DNA from 3 places in the Arthrobacter sp. Cza30 genome. Region 2 is predicted to be linked to each of the others. Evidence: riboswitches for the same ligand, from Rfam matches in the RefSeq annotation. Region 2 holds a riboswitch; each other region holds the start of a gene.

Region 1 (5,363 bases), on a different contig from region 2:
CCGGGACGACCGGCACCCGCCCCTCGGCATCCGGCGCGTCCAGATCCCCGTAGACCTCGGCGAGCTGCTCCCAGCACTCCTCGACCTGGTCGATGTCGGCCATGTCGGCCATCGAGCATCCGGCGGCGAGGTTCGGAAGGATCACCGCCTGCTCGGGACGCGAGAGCAGGTCGGCCGTCTCGGCCATGAAATGCACGCCGCAGAAGACGATCGCCTCGGCATCCGGATGCTCCAGCGCGGCGTTGGCCAGCTGGAACGAGTCGCCCACGTAGTCGGCGTGCGTGACCACCTCCTCGCGCTGGTAGAAGTGCCCGAGCACCACGACCCGGTCGCCGAGCGTCGCCTTGGCGGCGCGGATCCGCTCGGCGAGCTCCGACTCCGAGGCCTCGCGGTACTCCCGCGGCAGCTCGCCCTGTCGGGGGGCGCCGGTGGGGATGACGTCTCCCATCGACGACCCCGGTCCGTAGCCGGGGCGGATGTCGAAGTCCCACGGCCCGGCGGCGAGATCGGTGGTGCATGTCGCGGCGGTCGAGGCGCCGGCGACGATGGCCTGGATGGCGTGATCGACGGAGGCGTCGCGCTGCGGGCGACTCTGAAGGGCGATGTTGACGGCGGGCATGGCGGGCCTTCGTTCTTCGGTGATCAGGGACGGGCGTCGAGCGGACCGCGGTCGGCCAGCTCGACGTCCTGGTTGTAGCGGTACAGCCGCGCCGGACGATGGCTGCCGGTGCGGAAGCGGTCGGTGGGGATGAGCGTGCCGGAGTGCTCGACCTGCCGGCGGAAGTTCGCCGGATCCAGGTGCCGGCCGAGGATCGTCTCGTACACCTCGCGGAGCTCGGCCAGGGTGAACTCGTCAGCGAGCAGGCCGTGCGCGATGCGGCTGTAGCCGACCTTGTTGCGCAGACGCCACAGGGCGTAGCCGACGATCTCGTTGTGATCGAACGCCAGCTGCGGCAGCGCGGAGGCATCGAACCACTCGACGTTCTCGACGGATCCGTCGGGCACCTCGTCGGGTCGGATGAGGGCCCAGTAGACGATGGAGACCACGCGGCTGGGGGAGCGGTCGACGGCGCCGAAGGCATAGAGCTGCTCGAGGTAGCTCGGTGCGAGCCCCGTCGTCTCGGCGAGGGTGCGCGATGCCGCGGCATCCAGGCTCTCATCGACATCGAGCCAGCCGCCGGGGAGCGCCCACAGTCCCTGATGGGGGTCCCGCGTTCGGCGGACGAGCGGAAGCACCACGGCGGTGCCGGCGGAGCCGGGAAGCCGGCGAAGAGTGAAGATCACCGTCGAGACGGCGACGCGGATCGCATCGGCCGCGGCCTCGGCGGCGGACGGGGTGGGAAGGGCGGCGGTTCTGGTCATCGTGACTCTTACTCTCGGCTCGATCATAGTGTCACCATGACCAGAAGCCAAACGCCGTCCCTGACGTTGTGATCGAGGCCGCCTCCCAGGCGACCTCAGTACCCTGGCGGGACAAGCCGAAGGGGTGGGGATGATCGTCGTCGACGTGCTGGTGGTGCTCCTTCTGGTGGGCGCGCTGATCGGCGGCATCCGCCGCGGGTTCTTCGCGAGCATCGGAACGCTCGCGGGCCTTGCCGCCGGCGCCGTCGCCGCGTTCTGGCTCACCCCCATGGTGAACGCCTGGGTGCCCTCAGCCGCGTGGCGCGGCGTCGCGGTGCTCGCCACGGCCGTCGGCCTGCTCATCCTGGGTGCCGCGGCGGGAGCGGCGATCGGGCGCGCGCTGCGCTCCGGCGCCGACCGGCTCAAGCTCCGGGTCATCGAGCGCCTGCTCGGCGGTGCGGCATCCGTCGTGGCGGCGGCGCTCGCGCTGGTTCTCGTCGCGCCGGCCATCGCCGTGGCCGGTGTCCCCGCGGTGTCGGCGGCGGTGGGCTCGTCGGCCGTGCTGCGCGGCCTCGACGCCCTCACGCCCCCGTCGATGGATGCGGCGCTCGCGGAACTGCGCAGCGCCGTGATCGAGGACGGGCTGCCCCGCTTCGGCGAGCTCCTCGGGCCGGGTGCCACCGCGCCCGTCGGCCCTCCGGTCGCGCTGGACGATCCCGAGCTCACCCGGGCCGCGGCATCCGTCGCCCGGGTCTCGGGCACCGCCTACGCGTGCGGCCGCGGCTCCACCGGCACCGGCTTCGTCGTCGCGCCCGACCGCGTCGTCACCAACGCGCACGTCGTCGCCGGCGTGGACACGCCGGTGGTCGAGCTGCCGGGAGGCGTCGCACGAGACGGTCGCATCGTCTACTTCGATCCGGTCGACGACCTCGCCGTCATCGCGGTGGACGGCCTGAGCGCCGAACCGCTTCCGTTCTCGGAGACGCTCGGGCCGGGGACGGCCGCGGCGGTGCAGGGCTATCCGCATGGCGGACCGTTCACCATGGTCAACGCCACGGTGCTCTCGACCGGGACGGCGCCGGTGCCCGACATCTACGGCGGGGCGTTCGCCCCGCGGGAGCTGTACTCCCTCGAAGCCGTCGTGCGGCCCGGCAACTCCGGCGGACCGCTCCTCACCGGCGACGGCGCCGTCGCCGGCGTCGTGTTCGCGCGATCGGAGGACGACCCCGACCGCGGCTTCGCCATAACGATGGCCGAGCTCACGCCCGTCGTCGAGCAGGCCCCCTCGCTGAGCGACGCCGTGTCGAGCGGCCGCTGCACCGGCTGACGACGCCGACCGGTATGCTGGCACCGCAAGTCAATACCGGCCAATGACCCGGGCGGGAGAGCCTCGGCAGCACGATCGTCGAGCACCGAAGGAGCAAGCCTCCCCGCCAATCTCTCAGGTACGCGTACCGTCCGGGCCCGGCCGACTCTGGAAAGCGATTCGAGCGCAGCAGGTCGCGCTGGATCCGCCGACGGTGAAACCCCCGGCATCCTTCGACAAGAGGATGCCGCGGTGAAGCTCTCAGGCCTATGACAGAGGGGGAGTTCACAGACGCCGTCCGGCGTCTGCCCGCCCACGAACGGGAGAACTCATGACCGCACCTCGCACCACGGCCCTGCACGAGCGCCACGCGACGCTCGGTGCGTCCTTCACCGATTTCGGCGGCTGGTCCATGCCCGTGCGGTACACGTCCGACCTCGCCGAGCATCACGCGGTGCGCACGGCCGCGGGCCTGTTCGACATCTCCCACATGGCGGAGTTCCTGATCTCCGGCCGGGACGCCGCCCCCTTCCTCGACTACGCCCTCGCCGGCCGCGTCAGCGCCATGGCCGTCGGCAAGGCCAAGTACTCGCTCGTGCTGGCCGAGGCGGGAGGGATCATCGACGACGTCATCGTCTACCGCATCGCCCAGGAGCGCTTCCTCGTGATCGCCAATGCCGGGAACCGGGATGCCGTCGCGGCGGCGTTCGACGACCGTGCGCGCGGGTTCCGTGCGCCGGGACCGGGGGATCCGCTTCCGGAGGGCTCGTTCGCGTTCGTCTCCGGTCAGCCGCGCGCGCTGGTGGAGGACATCACGGACGCGGCGTCGCTGCTGGCGGTGCAGGGGCCCCGCGCTCGGGCCATCCTCGAGCAGACCCCCGGCATCGAGAGCGTGCGCCCGGCGCTCGAAGAGCTCGGCTACTACGCGTGGGCGTCGGGAACCTTCGACGACGCCCCGCTGTTCGTGGCCCGCACGGGCTACACCGGCGAGGACGGCTTCGAGCTTCTCGTGCCGAACGCCGCGGCACCGGCGCTGTGGGACGCGCTGCTGCGCGCCGGCGAGCCGCACGGCCTCGTCCCGGCAGGACTCGCCGCACGCGACACGCTGCGCCTCGAGGCCGGGATGCCGCTGTACGGCCACGAACTCTCGCTGGACGTCCTGCCGGCTCAGGTGGGCCTGGGTCGAGTGGTCGCCGCAGACAAGGAGGACTTCGTCGGGAAGGGCGGGCTCGGCGCGGCCGAGTCGCGCGACGCGCCGGTCCTCGTCGGGCTGACATCCGAGGGGCGCCGCGCCGGCCGCGCCGGCTACGCCGTGATGGACGGCGACACCGCGGTGGGACAGATCACCAGCGGTGCCCTCAGCCCGACGCTCGGGCATCCCATCGCCATGGCGCTGGTGTCCCCGGCGTGCAGCGACCCCGGCACCGAGCTCTTCATCGACGTGCGAGGAACCCGCATCCCCGCGACCGTGACCACCCTGCCCTTCTACAGGAGGAACAAGTGACCGACCTCAGCCGCCTCAAGTACACCGCCGAGCACGAGTGGGTCGCCTTCGACAGCGACCCGTCGACCACGTCGGGGACGATCACCGCGACCGTCGGCATCACCGACTACGCCGCCGACAAGCTCGGCGACGTCGTGTTCGTCGAGCTGCCCGCCGCGGGATCGGCCGTGGCCTCGGCGACCGTCGTGGGTGAGATCGAATCCACCAAGTCCGTCGGCGAGCTGTACGCGCCCCTGAGCGGCGAAGTCGTCGAGGTCAACGACGCCGTCGTCGACGACCCGTCGCTGGTCAACTCCGACCCGTTCGGCGAGGGATGGCTGCTGAAGATCAGCGTCGACGCCGCGACGGTGACGGGCCTGCTCGACCGCGACGCGTACGTCGCGCTCACGGGTGGCGCCGAGTGAACGAGACCATCATGCCGCCGGCGGGCGCACCCGCGGGCTTCGCGGCCCGCCACATCGGAACGGATGCCGCAGCACAGCGCGTCATGCTCGACACGCTCGGCTTCGACTCGGTCGACGCTCTCGTGCGCGCCGCGGTCCCGGCATCGATCCAGACGACGCCGCGCGAGACGAGCAGCATTCCGCGCCCCGCCAGCGAGGCGGAGGCGCTGGCGGAGCTACGCGCGCTGGCGTCGCAGAACCGTCTCGCGCGTCCGATGATCGGCCTGGGCTACTACGACACCTTCACGCCGTCGGTGATCGCGCGCAACGTGCTCGAGAACCCGTCCTGGTACACCGCGTACACGCCGTATCAGCCCGAGATCTCGCAGGGACGCCTCGAGGCGCTCATCAACTTCCAGACGATGGTCACCGATCTCACCGGCCTCGCGACGGCGAACGCGTCGATGCTCGACGAGCCCACCGCCGTGGTCGAGGGCATGCTCGTGGCAAGGCGCGCCTCGAAGTCGGCATCCGACGTCTTCGTCGTCGACGCCGATGCCCTGCCCCAGACCAAGGCCCTGCTGCGGCATCGCGCCACGGCGGTCGGCATCGAGCTCGTCGAGCTCGACCTCGCGCACGGTGCGACGCTGCCCGATGAGCTCTTCGGCGTGTTCCTGCAGTACCCGGGCGCCTCGGGGAACGTCTGGGACCCCGCCGGGGTGGTCGATGCCGCCCACGTCGCGGGCGGTCTGGTCGTCGTCGCGGCGGACCTGCTCGCCCTGACGCTGCTGCGGTCGCCCGGCTCGTTCGGCGCGGACGTCGCCGTCGG
Region 2 (5,363 bases):
GAGGACCAACTGGCTGGCGAGCGCGTAGGTGAGGCACTCGACGCAGTTGTAGTTGGCCGCCGCGGAAAGGTTTTGGGGGACGACGACGTCGGCCTGGCCGAGGATCAGGACAACCTGGAAGCCGACGGCGACTGCCGTGCAGCCCCGGCACGACGCGAAGGCGTAGGCCTCGTTCGTGGCGTCCACCGGCCCGTCTTCGGCCCACACTAGGGCGAAGGCGACGTCGTAGACCACGGATCCGTCCTCAATGTTGACGGCAAGGGCCTGGTTTCCGTCCTCCTCGGGGGCCAGCGGCCGGTCGAACGGGAAGACCCAGGCCGGCGGTGTGCCGGCGCCGGCTTCAGAACCGGCGGTGCCGGAACCGCCGTCGTGCTGTAAATCCTCGCCGGTGGCCGCCGTAGCGGTCTCCTGCTGCCCGGCCTGCAGGTCGCGGGGAACGAGGACCATGGCCAGTTGCGGATCCTCCGCCGTGGGCAGATCAGTACCGGAGGGCCACGCCGCCACCGTTTGCCCTGAGCGGCCTTCGGCCAGCCCCGCCGGTGATATCGGGGCGAAGGAAGCCGCCGCATCGAACAGGGTTCCGCGTTCGTAGGGCTGCACCGGGCGGTAGGCTCCGTCGTCGGGCCACCAGGCCCAGGCCAGGCCGGCGAGAACGGCCGCGGCGGCGGCCATCGCGGTCACCCGCCGGAGCGGCCGGCCACGCGTTTTCGCCCAGACCGCCGTGCCAAGCTGGCGGGCCATCCGCAGCAGGATGTAGGCAATCCCGAGAATGGGAAGCGCGACGGCGGTGATCGCCAGGACGCGCACGGCCATTCCGGCGACGTCGCCGTCCGAACCGGCGGCGGCCAGCAGCCTTTGTTGGTCCATGATGCTGGCCCAGGCCGTCCCCAAAATCCGGGGAAGCGAGACCACCATCATGACGAGGCAGAACAGGAGCAGCGGAACCGTGACCAGGACCCAGGCTGTCACGACGGCCCTGGCCCAGGGCTTGAGCAGCTTGGGTTCGGGATCGGACCACCGCCAGGGCAGCAGCCCCAGCAGGGTGGGCTTGATCCGTTGGAACAGGTCGGGAACCCCGGTGGCGTCGGCGAGAATGTGGTACCCGTCGAAGCGGACCAGGGGCAGCAGTTGGCGCACCATCTGCAGTATCTGGGTCACCACCACCAGCAGCAGCGCGTCGAACCCGGTGAGCCACCAGGCGCCTATCGTGCCCACCACGACGATGGCGTTGAAGTACAGGCCGCCCAGATCGGTGCGGAGCCGGCCGCCGCGTCCCAGCCGGTAGGAGTCTGTGACATCGGTGTAGAAGGCGGGCCAGATCAGGTACAGGCCCACGCCCATGGCTCCCGGGGTTGCGCCGCCGCGGCGCGCGCCGGCGGCATGGCCGAACTCGTGGAAGCCGGCCGAAAGGAGGGTGATGGCGAACACCAAAAGCAGCAGCCCGGGGTTGGCGAAGGCTTGGTGCGTTGCCGAGCCGAGGCCCTTGACCATGAGCACCCACCAGCACGCCGCCAGGAAGGCCAAGGTCACGGGCAGGGCGATCAGCGGGTGGAAGAGGACGGCGAACGGAGCGGTCAGCTTCCGGGTCAGCGCGGGATCCGTGACCGTGTAGCGGAACCGCATGCCCAGCAGCGGGCTGGCCTTTTTGACTTCGGGCTGCGAGCCGTCCGCGAGCCGCAGCAGGCCCAGCGGCAGCAGCTGCTTTTCCATCAGGGTCTGCACGTTTCCGGCAGTGATCAGCCGGCCGGACGTCTCGCCGGCGTGTTCGGCAATTTGGTCGAGGTTTCGGGAGCCGTCCACGCCCTCCAGGACCGCATACAGGAGTGGGGTGAGCTGGAGCGTCTGGCCGTCTGCGCGCCGGACCAGGGCGGGCGGCTCCCGGTAGCCGGATCCCTGTGCCGGTCCGAGGAGTTGCACGCCCTCGGCCAGCGTCGGGACGTCAACCGAAGGGGCAGCCGGCCGGCCGCCGGGCAGCGGGTCACTCTTGGCCGGCGGCCGGCTCGGACTGATGCTCATTCAGGGACTATTGTTCGAGATCGGACTGCTGGCCGGCGCTGGCCTCGGCGCTGCCGTCAATCTGCTGGTTGATGATGGCGTCCTGCTGCGCCACCGCGACGGCGTTGCTGTCGACCGAACCGATATTCGCGGCCACCGCGGCGTCGATCGGCGCGGCAACGTTGGCGTTGGCGGCAACGGCGCCGTTGATCGGGGCGGCAATATCGGCGTCCGCGGCCAGATTAACGTTGACGTTGAGCAGGTTCCCGTCGAGGGTCGACCCAAGGCCTTCCGTGACGGATCCGGTGTCGGGCAGGGTGCCGTCGGGAAGCAGCGCAGGGGCAGTTGCCTCCTGCCCGGTGGCCTTCTGGGCAAGGCCAGAATCACCGACGGCGGCGCCCGTCCCGGCAGCGGACCCGGCCGTAGTCCCGGCATCCTCCACAGTGTCATTGCCCTGGTCGATGGTGCTGTCCTGGGTGGACTCGGCGGTCGCGTCGGCGGTGATGCCCTGGTTGATGATGACTCCCTGGTCGGACAGGGCCTGCGCCGTGGAGCCGGCCGAGAGGAGGTTGGCCGAGGCCGCGGCATCGATGGGGGCCGCCACGTTGGCGTTCGCCGCGACGGCCAGGTCGATCGGCGCGGCCGCATCGATGGCCAGGTCGAGATCGGCATTCAGATCCAGGATGGACGCGACTTCCTTGTCCGGCAGCGCGGTCCCGGACTGCGATTCGAGTTCCTCCGGCGATAGCGGCGTGCGTCCCATGTCGTTGCTCATCAAAATCTCCGTCTCCGGCGCAAAGCGCCATTCGTTCCAACCCGTTGTCGAAACCTGTCGACTCTTGTCAACGGCCCGGCGGTACCGGCGCCTTGGTCATCAGCCTTCCTCTCGACGACATCAACGGAAAGCATACTGATGAATCCATTCATTGTGTAGGCATCGGCGTTCTCCCGGACGCGCAGCGGCGCACGCGACCCTGGACGGGTGCCGGCACTACCGGAGAGGCGGCCGGCGAGATCGGAGAGTGGCGGCCGCCGGGACCGGAGAGTGACGGCTAGCGGGACGGGACCTTGAATTGGCGGCCGGCGCAAACCTTGGAGCGGCGACGGGGCCCGATGTTTGGCGGCGGCAATTTGGGATCCCACCGGCCCTGCGTGTAGGGTGTGAGGCGAATCACCCACAACTGAATGCCTTTCGAACCGCGGCGGGAGAGTCCTCTCCGCACACCATCCGGGCAGGCGCCGTAGGAGCAAATCCTCCCCAGGAATCTCTCAGGCCCATGTACCGCCGCGGCGAGGCAACTCTGGAAAGCAGTCAGGCAGCAGCCTGGCTCACCGACGGTGCAAGCGGAACACACTCCGCGGAATCTCTCAGGTCAGATACAGAGCGGGGAGGAACCCCAATCCCAGCCGAGCCCTCGGGCCGGCCCGATCTTGGAGTTCCTCATGACTTCCTACCTGCAGCGGCGCGTCCTCCGCAGACATTCAAAGACTTGGTTGCCGGCCCTGGCCCCACCTTGATCCCCGCCCCGTCGTTCCCGGTGCCCGGCGCCCTGATCCTCGAGCCAAGGAGTCCGGGGATCTGGCGGCCAGCGACCGCTTCATCGAAGCCATGATCGCCGTCCGCACGTGCTTCCGCGCACTAAGCGTCACGGCGAACAAAAACGGGTGCACTACAGGGGCCGAGGCGACCTCCTCTCATCTCCTCAACAAAAGCGTGTTAAGAAAGGCATCACAGTGAGCAAAGTCAACGCCGAACTACGATACTCCGCGGAGCACGAATGGGTGGCCGCCGACGGTTCCGGCCCGTCCAGGATCGGCGTCTCTGCCGTGGCAACCGAGGCGCTGGGCGACATCGTGTACGTGGATCTCCCCGAGGTCGGTACCGTCGTGACGGCCGGCGAGACCTGCGGTGAAATCGAGTCCACCAAGTCCGTTTCGGACCTCTACTCCCCGGTGACCGGCGAGGTCATCGAAGTCAACGGCGACGCCGTGGCCGATCCCGCCGTGATCAACGATGACCCCTACGGTGCCGGCTGGCTGTTCACCGTCCAGGTGTCGGAGGAAGGCCCGCTGCTCTCCGCCGAGGAGTACGCCTCCGCCAACGGTGGTGAAGTAGCATGACCGCGGCAATGACGGCGGTCGCCAGCACCAGCCTGAACGCGGACCTGGGTGTCCTCGATCCGGAAATCGCCGCCCAGATCGACAATGAGCTGCGCCGCCAGCAGTCCGGGCTGGAAATGATCGCCTCGGAGAACCACACCCCCGTCGCCGTCATGCAGGCGCAGGGCTCGGTGCTGACCAACAAGTACGCCGAGGGTTACCCGGGGCGCCGGTACTACGGCGGCTGCGAGCACGTCGACGTGATCGAGCAGCTGGCCATCGACCGGGTCAAGGAGCTGTTCGGCGCCGGCTTCGCCAACGTCCAGCCGCACTCCGGCGCGCAGGCCAACGCCTCTGTGATGCACGCCCTGATCAAGCCCGGCGACACGATCCTGGGCCTGAACCTGGCCCACGGCGGGCACCTGACCCACGGCATGAAGATCAACTTCTCCGGCAGGCTCTACAACGTGGCCGCCTACGGCGTCTCCGAGGAGGACCACCGGGTCGACATGGCGGAGGTGGAGCGGCTGGCGCACGCGCACCAGCCGCAGCTGATCATCGCCGGCTGGTCCGCCTACCCGCGCGAACTCGACTTCGCGGAATTCCGCCGGATCGCCGACGACGTCGGGGCGTACCTGATGGTGGACATGGCGCACATCGCCGGCCTGGTGGCCGCCGGCCTGCACGCCAGCCCGGTGCCGCACGCCCACGTGGTCACGTCCACCACGCACAAGACGCTGGCGGGTCCGCGCGGCGGCATCATCCTGACCAACGAGGCGGACATCGCCAAGAAGATCAATTCCGCGGTGTTCCCCGGCCAGCAGGGCGGGCCGCTCGAACACGTCATCGCGGGCAAGGCCGTGGCGTTCAAGGTTGCCGCCTCCGAAGAATTCGCCGACCGCCAGCAGCGCACGCTGGCGGGCGCACGCATCCTGGCCGAGCGGCTGTCGCAGCAGGACGTCGCGGAGAAGGGCATCACGGTGCTGACCGGCGGCACCGACGTGCACCTGGTCCTGGTTGACCTGCGCAATTCCGAGCTGGACGGCCAGCAGGGCGAGGACCTGCTGGCGGCCATCGACATCACGGTGAACCGCAACGCGGTGCCGTTCGACCCGCGGCCGCCCATGGTCACCTCCGGCCTGCGCATCGGCACGCCGGCGCTGGCCACCCGCGGCTTCGGCGACGCGGCGTTCCGCGAGGTCGCGGACATCATCGCCGAGGCCCTCATCGCCGGGCCGGCCGCTGACCTGTCCGGTATGAAGACCCGG
Region 3 (5,363 bases), 330 kb from region 2:
AGGTCAACGTCCACCCTGGTTCCGGGCTCGGCATACTCGGCGTCCACGTAGGCCAGCGCCACCGGGTAGCCGAGGGTGGGGCTGGGCTGGCCGGAGGTGACTTCGCCGATGGTCCGGCCGTCTTTCAGCACCGGGTAGTGGGAGCGGCCGGCGCGCCGGCCAACCCCCTTGAGCCCCACGAGCTTGCGGGCCGAGCCCTTCTCCTTCTGCGCCTCGAGGGCGCCGCGGCCCACGAAGTCGCCGTCCTTCTTCAGCGCCACCACGCCGCCCAGGCCGGCGTCGAACGGGCTGGTCTCGAGGGTGAGCTCGTTGCCGTACAGCGGCATGCCCGCCTCCAGCCGGAGCGAGTCGCGGCAGGCCAGCCCGGCCGGCAGCAGGTCGGCGCCCCGCCCGGCTTCCAGCAGGGCGTTCCAGAGCGCGGCCGCGTTGGTGTTCGGAACGTAGATCTCAAAGCCGTCCTCGCCGGTGTACCCGGTCCGGGCCAGCAGCAGCTTCAGCGGCGCCCCGGACACCGTGAAGTCCACCTCGTCGGCGGCGTAGTACTTCATGTCCCGCACCGTGCCATGCTGGTTGGCGGGCACCAGCTGGAGCAGGATTTCCACGGACTTCGGTCCCTGCACTGCCACCAGCGAGGTCTCGGCCGTGGCGTCCTCCACCGTGGCGTCGAAACCTTCGACCCGTGCGGCGAGTTCCGCGGCGACCGTCGGGGCGTTGCCGGCATTGGGCACCACCAGGTAACGGTCCCCGTGCTGGTCGGCGGGACGCCGGTAGATGATCAGGTCATCGATGATGCCGCCGTCGGCGTTGCAGATCAGCGAATACTTGGCCCGGCCCTCGGTGACGGCGGAGAGCTTGCCGACGAGTGCGTAGTCCAGGAACTTCCCGGCCTCCGGGCCGGTGACCCAAACTTCGCCCATGTGCGAGAGGTCGAACAGGCCGGCGCTGCTGCGCACTGCGCGGTGCTCGGCCAATTCGCTGCTGTACTTCAGCGGCATCATCCAGCCGCCGAAGTCGGTGAAGGACGCACCCAGCCGCTCGTGTTCCTCGTAGAGCGCGGTGTGCCGGGGCATGGTGGTGGTCTCGGTAGTCATGCGGTGCTGACCTCTCTAGTTCTCGAAGGCTTCGGGCGGCGGGCAGCTGCAAATCAGGTTGCGGTCGCCGCCGGCGCCGTCGATCCGTCCGACCGGGGCGAAGTATTTGTCCACTTGCAGGCCCGGTACCGGGAAGGCGGCCTGCTCCCGGGTGTACGGCCGGTCCCAGTCGGAGCTGACCACGGCGGCGGCGGTGTGCGGGGCCAGGCGCAGCGGGCTGGCGTCGAGCGGGAAGTCGCCGGCGATCACCTGGTCGATTTCACCCTTGATCGCGATCATCGCGTCGATAAACCGCTCAATCTCCGCCAGGTCCTCGGACTCGGTCGGCTCCACCATCAGGGTGCCGGCCACGGGGAAGGACAGGGTGGGCGCGTGGAAGCCATAGTCGATCAGGCGCTTGGCCACGTCCTCGGCGGTCACCCCCGACTTGGCGGTGAGTTCGCGCAGGTCCAGGATGCACTCGTGCGCGACCAGCCCGTCGTTGCCGGTGTAGAGCACCGGGAAGTGCTCGTTCAGCCGGGCGGCGACGTAGTTGGCGGCCAGCAGGGCGCTCTTCGTTGCCTCGGTCAGGCCCTCTGCCCCCATCATGGCCACGTAGGCCCAGGAGATCGGCAGCACGCCGGCCGAGCCGTACTCGCTGGCCGAGACGGGCACGCCCTTGCCTTCGTGTTCGGCCAGCGCGGCGTTGCCCGGCAGGAACGGCACCAGGTGTTCGGCCACCGCTACCGGCCCGACGCCGGGGCCGCCGCCGCCGTGCGGGATGCAGAAGGTCTTGTGCAGGTTCAGGTGGGAGACGTCGCCGCCGAACTTGCCCGGCTGCGCGAGTCCTACCAGCGCGTTGAGGTTGGCCCCGTCGATGTACACCTGCCCGCCGGCGGCATGGACCGCCTCGCACACGTCGCGCACATCGGCGTCGTACACGCCGTGCGTCGACGGATAAGTGATCATGATGGCCGACAGCGCGTCGGCGTGCTGGTCGATCTTCGCGCGCAGGTCGGCGTGGTCGATGGTGCCGTCCGGTGCCGTCGCGACCACTACGACCTTCATGCCGGCCAGCACGGCCGAGGCGGCGTTGGTGCCGTGCGCGGAGGCGGGGATCAGGCAGACGTCGCGCTGGTCGTCGCCGTTGGCCAGGTGGTAGCGGCGGATGGCGAGCAGGCCGGCGTATTCGCCCTGCGAACCGGCGTTGGGCTGGATGGAGACGCCGGCGTAGCCGGTGATCGCCGCGAGGCGTTCCTCCAGATCGGTGATCAGCTCTCGCCAGCCGGCGGTCTGGCTGGCCGGGGCGAACGGGTGGATGGACGCGAATTCCGGCCAGGTCATCGCCTCCATTTCCGCAGTCGCGTTCAGCTTCATGGTGCACGAGCCCAGCGGGATCATGGTCCGGTCCAGGGCCAGGTCGCGGTCCGACAGCCGGCGCAGGTAGCGCAGCATCTGGGTCTCGGAGCGGTGGCTGTGGAACACCGGATGGTCCAGGTAGGAGGAGCTGCGCAGCAGGTCGTCCGGCAGTTCGAAGCCGGTGTTCTCCGCCGCTTCGGCGATCTTGCCGGCGGCGTCCTCCACGCCAAAGGCCTCCGCGACCAGGGTGAGGTGCTCCGGCGTCGTTGTTTCATCGGCGGAAATGCCAACGTGGTCGGCGTCGATGCGGCGCAGGTTCACGCCCTTGGCCTCCGCGGCGGCGGCGACTTCCGCGGCCTTGCCCGGAGCCTTCACCGTGAGGGTGTCGAAGAACCGGTCGGCCGCCAGCGCGTAGCCGGCGCCGGTGAGCGCGCCGGCCAGGGTGCGGGCGGCCTCATTGGCGTGCTGCGCGATCGCCTTCAGGCCCTCGGGGCCGTGGTAGACGGCGTACATGCTGGCAACGACGGCCAGCAGCGCCTGCGCGGTGCAGATGTTGGAGGTGGCCTTCTCGCGGCGGATGTGCTGCTCACGGGTCTGCAGCGCCAGGCGGTAGGCGGGGCGGCCGGCGTCGTCCTTCGAGACGCCCACCAGGCGGCCGGGCAAGGAGCGCTCCAGCCCCTTGCGGACGGCCATGTAGGCGGCGTGCGGGCCGCCGAAGAAGAGCGGCACGCCGAAACGCTGGGTGTTGCCGACGGCGATGTCCGCGCCCTGCTCGCCGGGCGGCGTGATCAGGGTCAGCGCCAGCAGGTCGGCGGCCACGGTGACCAAGGCGCCGCGCTCCTTGGCCTGCGCGATCACCGGAGCCTGGTCGAACACCCGGCCGGAGGCTCCCGGCTGCTGCAGCACGATGCCCGAGATGTCGCCGTCCGGCAGGCCAGCGGAGAGGTCGGCAACCTCTACGTCGAAGTCCAGCGCTTCGGCCCGGCCCTTGACGACGGCGATGGTCTGCGGCAGCAGGTCCGCGTCCAGCACGGTCTTGCCGGCGGACTTGGACTTGTTGGACCGGCGCATCAGCAGCACCGCTTCGGCCACGGCGGTGGCTTCGTCCAGCAGCGAGGCGTTGGCGATCGGCAGCGCGGTGAGGTCCTGGACCATGGTCTGGAAGTTCAGCAGCGCCTCCAGCCGGCCCTGCGAGATTTCCGGCTGGTAGGGCGTGTAGGCGGTGTACCAGGCCGGGTCCTCCACCACATTGCGGCGGATCACCGGCGGCGTGATGGTGTCGTAGTAGCCCTGGCCGATCATCTGCACGGCCGTCACGTTCTTCGCGGCGAGGGCGCGCAGGTCCCCGAGGACCTGGGACTCGCTGCGGGCGGCGGGCAGCGCCAGCGGTTCCTGCTGGCGGATGTCGGCGGGCACGGCCGCGTCCACCAGGTCGTCGATGCTGCCGTAGCCCAACTGCTTGAGCATGGTTTCCGCGTCGTTCCGGCGCGGACCAATGTGTCGGTCGGTGAAGGAGGCGCTGCCGGGCCGGGTAGCGCTGGTGGACTTAGCCGTCATGTGAGGAACTCCAGTTATCCCCGGCTGGGCGGACCATGCCGGTAGTGAAGGGTTCCTCCCCGCTCTGTGACTGAACCTGAGAGATTCCGCAGGCTGCGGCCCAGGGGGCCGCCTCCTGCTTGCACCGTCGGTGAGCCGGTCCTGAACGGTCCGGCTGCTTTCCAGAGTTGCCTCTCCGCGGCGGTACAGGGGCCTGAGAGATTCCTGGGGAGGTATTGCTCCTACGGCGCCTGCTGACTGGTACCCAGCAGGACTCTCCCGCCGCATGTCGAAGGCTGTATGCAGTTGTGTCTGACTCCTTGAATGGTAGTCCAGCGGCTGGCGGGCAACAAGGCGGCGACGCCCGACGGCGCGGTGTGCGGCCGCCGCGGGGGCGCCGGAACCCGCGTGGCCGCGGCTACGCTTCGGTGCGCGAGAGCATGCCCTTCACGTAGGCGGCCTGCCCGATGTGCTCCAGGCAGTCGTCCAGGACGCTGACCAGCCGCACCCCCAGGCTGACGTGCGGGTCCCACCGGGTGTCCACGATCCGGTCCAGGTCATCCTCGCTCAGCCCGGCGAGGTACTTCAGGGTGCCGGCATGGACGTCGTCGTAATAGCCGCGCAGCAGGTCGGCCGATTCGACCCGGACGGCCGCTACCTGCTCGGACGTGTGGCCGTAGCCATGGTCTTTTCGCGGCAGCGGCAGGTCGAACCGCTCCGCCCAGCCGGTCAGCCAGTACTGGTCCGTGCCGGCGACATCGGCAATATGGTCGTCCTGGATGCGCGTCAGATGCCAGACCAGCCAGGCGATCGAGTTGCTGTCGCCGCCGGGCCGGGTGGCCAACTGTCCGGCGTCCAGCCCGTCCAACACGAAGTGGACGCGTTCCTGGATCCTGCCGTAGGCATCTGCGAGCAGGTCGTTGAACTTCATGGCGCCTCCCGCCGGTCGACTGTGGCGCCAGCTTACCGGCCGGGGCCGCGGCGAGGAATGCGTGCCCGCCGGCAGGGGGGGCGGTCCCGGTGCCCGCGCATCCGCCGCCCGGACCGCCTGCCACCCGGCGGTCAACTGTAATCGGCCGTGATGGTTCGATCTCGGCCATTGAGCCGCATTGTCCCGCCGTAGGGCACGATCCATTGCGGACGGGTATGGCCGAACGGGACTCCGACGCAGACGACGGCGTGGTCGTTGTAGCGCTTCATCTCGGCGAGGACTGCATCGCGTTGCGCGGCGCGGAGCCGTGCCCGCTCCTCCGCCGGCGGGACCGTACCGTGACTGCTCACCGGCGGCCGGGCGACGAGCACTCCTTCCACGGCCGAGAGGACGCCCCGTTCCCCCAATGCCCGGACCCATCTCTTGACCCACGCTGCCGGAGGCAACTCCTCGCTGGTTTCAAGGAT

Evidence for each region. A riboswitch is a leader RNA that binds a small molecule or an ion and turns the genes downstream of it on or off. The one in region 2 is predicted to bind glycine.
Region 1: it holds a riboswitch for glycine, as region 2 does, so the genes downstream of both, AC5RVZ_RS05120 (glycine cleavage system aminomethyltransferase GcvT) here and gcvH (glycine cleavage system protein GcvH) in region 2, are expected to answer to the same signal.
Region 3: it holds a riboswitch for glycine, as region 2 does, so the genes downstream of both, gcvP (aminomethyl-transferring glycine dehydrogenase) here and gcvH (glycine cleavage system protein GcvH) in region 2, are expected to answer to the same signal.

Annotation. Positions count from the first base shown of each region.
Region 1 is NZ_JBNHGA010000001.1:1,114,880-1,120,242, forward strand. It holds gene nadA (quinolinate synthase NadA) at 1-619, opposite strand, end outside; gene AC5RVZ_RS05110 (NUDIX hydrolase) at 643-1,362, opposite strand; gene AC5RVZ_RS05115 (MarP family serine protease) at 1,493-2,668, shown strand; glycine riboswitch at 2,712-2,808, shown strand; glycine riboswitch at 2,810-2,933, shown strand; gene AC5RVZ_RS05120 (glycine cleavage system aminomethyltransferase GcvT) at 2,979-4,151, shown strand; gene gcvH (glycine cleavage system protein GcvH) at 4,148-4,555, shown strand; gene gcvP (aminomethyl-transferring glycine dehydrogenase) at 4,567-5,363, shown strand, end outside.
Region 2 is NZ_JBNHGA010000002.1:648,371-653,733, forward strand. It holds gene AC5RVZ_RS08330 (zinc metalloprotease) at 1-2,016, opposite strand, end outside; gene AC5RVZ_RS08335 (peptidoglycan-binding protein) at 2,024-2,770, opposite strand; glycine riboswitch at 3,189-3,290, shown strand; gene gcvH (glycine cleavage system protein GcvH) at 3,730-4,116, shown strand; gene glyA (serine hydroxymethyltransferase) at 4,113-5,363, shown strand, end outside.
Region 3 is NZ_JBNHGA010000002.1:313,488-318,850, forward strand. It holds gene gcvT (glycine cleavage system aminomethyltransferase GcvT) at 1-1,091, opposite strand, end outside; gene gcvP (aminomethyl-transferring glycine dehydrogenase) at 1,107-3,986, opposite strand; glycine riboswitch at 4,158-4,257, opposite strand; gene AC5RVZ_RS06745 (mycothiol transferase) at 4,384-4,896, opposite strand; gene AC5RVZ_RS06750 (S66 family peptidase) at 5,028-5,363, opposite strand, start outside.